Linked DNA regions of Aminobacter aminovorans. The main gene of each other region encodes a partner of the protein of the gene in region 2 in a complex. Links are inferred from orthologs where the notes say so. Each region holds a gene or a part of one and is shown on either strand. Other genes may lie near its edges.

Region 1 (3,628 bases), 600 kb from region 2 along the record:
GCGGTCTGAAGCGCGTCACAGTCGAACGCCGCGACCTCGATCGCCGGCCGCTGACCTTCAAGGAACTGAACGCCTTTGACGGCCTCGTCTTCGATCCGCCGCGTGCCGGTGCCGAGGACCAGTGCAAGCAGATCGCCCGCTCGGATGTGCCTTACGTGGCGGCGGTGTCGTGCAATCCGGCAACGCTGGCGCGGGACCTGCGCATCCTCATCGACGGCGGCTATGCGCTGAAGAGTGTTGTGCCGATAGACCAGTTCCTCTGGTCGCACCATGTCGAGGCTGTGGCGCTGTTGGAGAAGCCGAAGAAGCGGCGGTGAGGCAACCGATCCGGCCGCCATCAGGTGGACCGGCGGCTAAGCCAGGATATGCTCGACGAATTCGGGCACGATTTCCGTGGCGCGGCCATGGATGGCCTGCTCGAAGAGGTCATGGCCTTCCGACGGCTCGAGGTTGAGTTCGATCGTACGCGCCCCGGCATGGCGCGCCTGCTCGACGAAGCCGGCGGCGGGATAGACATTGCCGCTGGTGCCGATGGAGACGAAGAGGTCGCAACTTGCCAGTGCCTCGTCGATTTCGTCCATCAGGTAGGGCATCTCGCCGAACCAGACCACGTCAGGCCGCAATTGGCCGATCTCCTGGCATGACGGGCAGCGTGAGGCCCGCGACATGGCACCGTGCCAGGCATGCCCGGCGCCGCAATGCGCGCACAAGGCCTTGGTCAATTCGCCATGCATGTGGATCAGCCGCAGCGATCCGGCTCGCTCGTGCAGGTCGTCGATATTCTGCGTGACGAGCAGGAACTTGCCCCGGAACTGCCGTTCGAGCCGCGCCAATGCCACATGCGCGGCATTCGGCGCGACATCGGCAAGACCCGCGCGGCGCTGGTTGTAGAAGTCGTCAACCAGCTCCGGATTGCGGGCAAAACCTTCCGGTGTCGCCACGTCGCGGTAGTCGACCTTCGCCCAGATGCCGTCCTCGTCGCGAAAGGTGTCGACACCTGATTCGGCCGAGATACCTGCGCCGGTGAGCACGACGATCGAGGTGGGGCGGTGCATCGGCATTCTTCGTTCTGTCGGTGCGAAGCCTAGACCCGCGTGCCGCCGACAGTCATCTGGTTCATCCGGAGATGCGGCTGGCCGACGCCGACCGGCACGCCCTGGCCGGCCTTGCCGCACATGCCGATGCCGTTGTCGAGCTTCATGTCGTTGCCGACCATGGTCACGCGGTGCATGGCGTCGGGACCGTTGCCGATCAGCATGGCACCCTTGATCGGCTGGGTCACCTTGCCGTCCTCGATCATGTAGGCCTCGGTGCAGCCGAACACGAACTTGCCCGAGGTGATGTCGACCTGGCCGCCGCCGAAGGAGACGGCATAGATGCCGTTCTTGACCGAGGCGATGATCTCTTCCGGCGTCTTGTCGCCAGAGGTCATATAGGTGTTGGTCATGCGCGGCATCGGCTGGTGCGCGTAGGATTCGCGGCGGCCGTTGCCGGTCGCCTTCATGCCCATCAGGCGGGCGTTCTGGCGGTCCTGCATGTAGCCGACGAGCTTGCCGTCCTCTATCAGCACGTTGCGGGCGCTGGGTGTGCCTTCGTCGTCGACGGTGATCGAGCCGCGGCGTTCGGCGATGGTGCCGTCATCGACGACGGTGACGCCCTTGGCGGCGACCTGCTGGCCGAGAAGACCGGCGAAGGCCGAAGTCTTCTTGCGGTTGAAGTCGCCTTCGAGACCGTGGCCGACGGCTTCATGCAGCATCACGCCCGGCCAGCCGGACGACAGCACGATGTCGAAAGTGCCGGCAGGAGCGGGGATGGCATCGAGATTGACCAGCGCCTGGCGCAAGGCCTCGGTCGCGGCGCCCTTCCAGCTTTCGTCGGTCAGGAACTCGTCAAAGCTCTTGCGGCCGCCGGCGCCGTAGGAGCCGCTTTCCTGGCGGTCACCGTCGCCGACGATCACCGAAACGTTCATGCGAACCAGCGGGCGGATGTCGCGCACCACCTGGCCGTCGCCGCGTAGGATCTCGACATGCTGCCACGACGAAGCGAGCGACGCCGTCACCTGGCGGACGCGCGGGTCCTTGTCGCGCAGCCAGGCGTCGATTTCCTGCAGCAGCTTGGCCTTGGCCTCGAAAGACGGCGACGAGATCGGGTTCTCCTCGCCATAAAGATGCGTGTTGGTGCGGGCAGGGGCGGCGGCGAGCGTGCCGGAATAGCCGCCCTTGACGGCTGAGACCGCATCGGAGGCGCGCAGCAATGCCTGCTCGGACAGGTCGCTCGAATGGGCATAGCCGGTCGCTTCGCCGGCGACTGCGCGCAGGCCGAAACCCTGGTCGGTGTTGAAGCTCGCCGTCTTCAGTCGGCCATTGTCGAACATCAGCGCCTCGCCCTCGCGATATTCGAGGAAGAGCTCGCCATCGTCAGCGCCCTCGATCGTCTCGGCGACGATCTTGCGCACGCGGTCTTCAGTGATGTCGAACTGGCTGAGAAGGCTGGTCATGGCGCGTCGCCTCATATTCCAAGGGGAGTGTGTTCACCCCGATGTAGGCGACGCAGAGGCTCCGGACAATGTCTCCGGTGCCAAACGCTTACGGCAGGGCGGCGAAGCCCTCGCCGAAGCCATTGAGATCGACAGGGATGCCGATGCCTTCCTCGGGCGTCTGGAAGACGATGAAAGTCGCCGACTTGCCGGTCTTCAGCGTGTCGAGCAGCGTCTTGTCGAGGATCACCTCGGCGTAGCAGCCGTCCTGGAAGCAGCGCACGAAATAGGCGCGGCCGATGTCCTTCTGGTCGACATTGAGGCCAAGGCCGTTGGGCAGCAGCACGCCGAGCGGCGCGAGCACGCGCAGAATCTCGGCCTTGTTGTCTGCCGTGCGCAGAATGACCACCGAAAGCCCCATCTCGGGGCGGTCCTCGGCAATCACGTTCTGCATCATCACGCATTGTTCGTTGGTGGCGCCCGCAGGCGTGTCGCAGATGATCGACCATGCGCCGTGGGTGGACTTGACCGTGCCGCTCTGCTGCGCGCCGGCTTGCATGGGTACCACGCAGGCGGCAGCGACGAGCATCTTCGCCACGGTTTTGAAAAGCCCAGACTTCATGACGGCTCCATTGCGAATCACGACTATCAGGCCGTGCAGGCAGCAAGTAAATAACAAGACGGCGCCTTCGCCATCCTGCAATCTCAGGTTTTCCAGACATTCGAAGCCAATTTGGCCCGAATTGCGACGCCTTTTCAGGGCATGGCAGCACAAGCGGGGCAATTGGCCTTTCGCCTGCGCGTTCTTCACCTAGCGCCAAACGCGTCGCGGCGCCAGCCTCTGCGCCTGCGCGCAAAAATGCCGCACGGGTTAAGCCTCTGCTTCCTTGCGGTTATAAAGAGAGTATGGTTTGAACCTCCGAACGTCTCTGGGATTCCCGTCCCGGAGCGGCACGATGTCCTTGCGGCTACGCCCGCACGGAAATGGGAGATACAGAGGGCGATGAGAAAGATCTTTGCTAGCGCCGTCGCGGCGACTGCTTCCCTTGCCAGCGTCGCGGCCTATGCGGCTCAGCCGACGCCTTGGCAAACCACTTTCCAGCCGGCCGCGACCGGCATCATGGAACAGATCACCTGGTTCGAGCACTACAC
Region 2 (3,571 bases):
GGGGTTGCTCCATCAGTTCTGACCGGCAGCCTTTGTGTCGGGCTCCAGCAACCGATGCAGGTGAACGACGAAATAGCGCATATGGGCGTTGTCGACGCTTGCCTGCGCCTTTGCCTTCCAGGCCAGCTCGGCCGACTTGTAGTCGGGATAGATGCCAACCATGTCGAGCGCGTCGAGATCGCGGAACTCGGTTCCACCGAGCTTGGTCAGTTCGCCGCCAAACACCAGATGCAGGAGCTGCTTTTTTCCGTTTTCTTCGGACATCTGTTTCCTTGATTCATCATCTCAGGGCTTGCCTGATCTAGACCAAAGCGCGCCGTTTTGGAACAGTCGGCAAAATCATCAACCGTCGTGGCTGGCGAGAACACCGGCCATGACATCGAGCAGCGTCCCGCTGCCGGCCATCAGCGCGCCGTGAACGATGTCCTCGCCGGCAAAGGCGAGCCGGCTGCCATGCCGGTCGAGCAGCTTGCCGCCCGCCTCGGTCAGGATCAGCTCGGCAGCGGCGATGTCCCAATCATGGGCATTCGGCTTGACGAACGTCGCATCGAGCACCCCGTTGGCGATCATCGCCACGCGATAGGCCAGCGAGGGAATGTAGGTCTCGCGCTCGAGCCTGCCCTGCCAGTCCACAGGCATCCTGTCGATCATCGGCTTGGGACCGGCAATACGCATGCGTTCGCCCGGTTCGCGCACCTTCAGGGGCTGGCCGTTGAGAAAGGCGCCACCGCCTTTGACCGCCCAGTAGGTCTCTTGCCGCGCCGGGCATTCGAGCACGCCGGCGAGTGAACGGCCGGCCTCGACGACGGCAACGCTGACGCACCATGCCGTGCGCCCCTCGACGAAGCCGCGCGTGCCGTCGATCGGGTCGACGACGAAGGTGCGGCGCGCGCCGAGCCGGTCGGGACTGTCGGCGGTTTCCTCCGACAGCCAGCCATAATCGGGCCTGGCCGCCGTCAAGGTTTCTCGCAGATAGTGGTCGGCGGCGTAATCGGCCTCGCTGACCGGCGAATTGCCGCCCTTGAACCAGACTTCCGGGCTCTGCCGGAAAAAGCCCATGGCGATCCGCCCGGCCTCGGTGGCAGCCGCACGCAGCAGGTCGAGCTCGCCCTTCAGGTCGGAATTGTCGATGTTGTCAGTCGCCTGCAAGGGTCATGCCTTCGATCAGAAGCGTCGGCGCGGCAGTGCCGAAATTGCGGTCGAGGTCGCTGGCCGGCACCATGCGCAGGAACATGTCCTTGAGGTTGGAGGCGATCGTCACCTCCGACACCGCCCAGGTGATCTCGCCATTCTCGATCCAGAAGCCGGAAGCGCCGCGGCTGTACTCGCCCGTCACCATGTCGACGCCCTGGCCGAACACCTCGGTGACATAGAAGCCGCGCTTGAGCGAGCGGATGATGTCCTCGGGCGAGCGCTCGCCCGGCTCGATGCTGAAATTGGTCGAGGACGGCGACACGGACGAGCCGCCGCGCGCGCCACGGCCATTGGTGACGAGCCCGAGTTCGCGCGCCGCCGATGTCGACAGGAACCAATGGTTGAGCACGCCCTTGTCGACCATCTTGAGCGTCGCACCTTCGATGCCCTCGCCGTCGAACGGACGCGACGCCTGGCCGCGCAGCTTCAACGGCTCGTCGATGGCGGTGATGGCGGCGGAAGCCACCTGCTTGCCCATCATGTCGCGCAGGAAGCTGGTCTTGCGGGCCACCGACGCGCCGTTGATGGCGCCGGCGAGGTGCCCGGCAATGCCGCGCGCGACGCGCGGATCGAAGACGACGTCGACGGGTCCGGTTGCCGCCTTGCGGGCGTTGAGCCGCTTGACCGCCCGTTCGCCGGCGCTGCGGCCGATATCGGCCGATGGATCGAGATCGGCGAAGTGGATGCGTGACGAGAAATCATAGTCCCGCTCCATCGACGTGCCCTCGCCGGCGATGACGCTGGCCGAGCGCGAGAAGCGCGAGCCGACATAGTGGCCGACAAAGCCGTGCGAGGTGGCGAGCACCAGTCCGCCGAGACCGGCGGCAGCGCCGGCACCTGACGAATTGGTCACGCCCTTGACGGCGAGTGCTGCCTCTTCGGCGGCGAGCGCGTCTTCCTTCAGGCGTTCGGCGGAAACGACGGTGTCGTCGAACAGGTCGAGGTCGCGCGGCGCATGCGTCAGCAACGAGGCATCGGCCAGACCCTGATAGGGATCCTCCGGCGAAACCCTGGCCATCGCCACGGCGCGCTCGGCCAGAACCCTGGGGTCGGAGGCGGCAGTCGCCGAAACGCTGGCGACGCGCTGGCCGACGAAGACCCGAAGCGACATGTCCTCGCTTTCGGAAGCCTCTGTCGCCTCGACCTTGCCGAGGCGCACCGAAACGCTTGTCGAGCGGCCGCGCACCGCAACCGCGTCGGCTGCGTCAGCGCCGGCCTTTTTTGCCGCTTCGACGAGGCTCGCCACCCGGTCGGCCAGTTTTGCGGCGTCGTTGGTATCGTTCATTTGGCATGTTCCGATTGCTAACCGCCCGTTGGTCGCGGCCCGTACCACCCCCATCTATTGTCCCCAACCGGCTTGTGCAATGGGCGGGTGCATGGTCAAACGACCCTGATGCGGCGCTTCGCCGCCGAAATCTCCAGGGGAACAGCATGTCCACACAGGCCCCGGCGGCGGCACCGGCAAAATTCACCACCGGTTCGACCATGCGCCATGTCGTGGTCATGACCGGCACCGGCTCGGTCGGCCTGATCGCCATCTTCATCGTCGACGCGCTCAACCTGTTCTATATTTCCCTGCTCGGCATCGAGGAACTGGCGGCAGCCATCGGCTTTGCCTCGACGCTGCTGTTCTTCACGCTTTCGATCTCGATCGGTTTCACCATCGCCTGCGGCGCGCTGGTGGCGCGCTGCCTCGGCCGCGGCCAGCGCGAGGAAGCCAGGCGCATGGGCGGCGCCTCGATGGTGTTCATGGGCGTCGCGACACTTGTGATGACGCTCGCTGCCTTGCCGTTCCTGCGTCCGCTGCTCTCCCTGCTCGGCGCCACCGGCGCCACGCTCGAGCTGTCGACGCGGTTCCTGCAGATCGTGCTGCCGTCATTCCCAATCATGGCGCTCGGCATGTGCACGACAGGCATATTGCGCGGCGTCGGCGATGCGCGACGGGCGATGTATGTGACGCTGGGCAGCGGCATTGCGGCGGCAATTCTCGACCCGATCCTGATCTTCGGCTTCGACCTCGGCCTCAATGGCGCCGCCATCTCGACGGTGCTGACACGCTTCGTGATGCTGGCCATCGGCCTGCATGGCGTCCATGTCGTGCACAGGCTGATCAAGCTCCCTGACCTCAGCGGACTGCGCGAGGCCGTCAGGCCATTCTTTGCCATCGGCGTGCCTGCGATGCTGACCCAGGTCGCGACCCCTGTCGGCAACGCCTATGTCACCATCGAAATGGCCGCCTTCGGCGACCAGGCGGTGGCCGGATGGGCGATCATCGGCCGCCTGGTGCCGGTCGCCTTCGGCGTCATCTTCGCGCTGTCGGGTGCCGTCGGGCCGATCCTCGGGCAGAACTACGGCGCCCGCAAGTTCGAGCGCCTGA

Evidence for each region. Proteins that work in one complex are often made in the same cells at the same time.
Region 1: the proteins of DY201_RS19290 (region 2) and tldD are in contact, whole or in part, in a solved structure (PDB 5NJ9), measured with the Escherichia coli proteins. The link is inferred for Aminobacter aminovorans from one-to-one orthologs.

What each region holds. Positions count from the first base shown.
Region 1 is NZ_UFSM01000001.1:4,514,008-4,517,635, reverse strand. What follows is about bases 292-3,235. They hold tldD (metalloprotease TldD), read right to left. Parts: upstream 2,498-3,235; coding sequence 1,085-2,497; downstream 292-1,084. Other genes in these bases: DY201_RS22240 (invasion associated locus B family protein), read right to left, coding at 2,586-3,065; cobB (Sir2 family NAD+-dependent deacetylase), read right to left, coding at 354-1,055; DY201_RS22255 (class I SAM-dependent RNA methyltransferase), read left to right, coding at 292-317. Also shown: more of DY201_RS22255, read left to right, coding at 1-291; coxB (cytochrome c oxidase subunit II), read left to right, coding at 3,480-3,628. UniProt on the Escherichia coli protein: Metalloprotease involved in CcdA degradation. Suppresses the inhibitory activity of the carbon storage regulator (CsrA).
Region 2 is NZ_UFSM01000001.1:3,915,369-3,918,939, forward strand. Bases 308-3,194 are described here. They hold DY201_RS19290 (TldD/PmbA family protein), read right to left. Parts: upstream 2,480-3,194; coding sequence 1,136-2,479; downstream 308-1,135. Other genes in these bases: DY201_RS19285 (3'(2'),5'-bisphosphate nucleotidase CysQ), read right to left, coding at 343-1,149; DY201_RS19295 (MATE family efflux transporter), read left to right, coding at 2,626-3,194. Outside these bases: DY201_RS19275 (lysophospholipid acyltransferase family protein), read right to left, coding at 1-13; DY201_RS19280 (DUF4170 domain-containing protein), read right to left, coding at 13-264; more of DY201_RS19295, read left to right, coding at 3,195-3,571.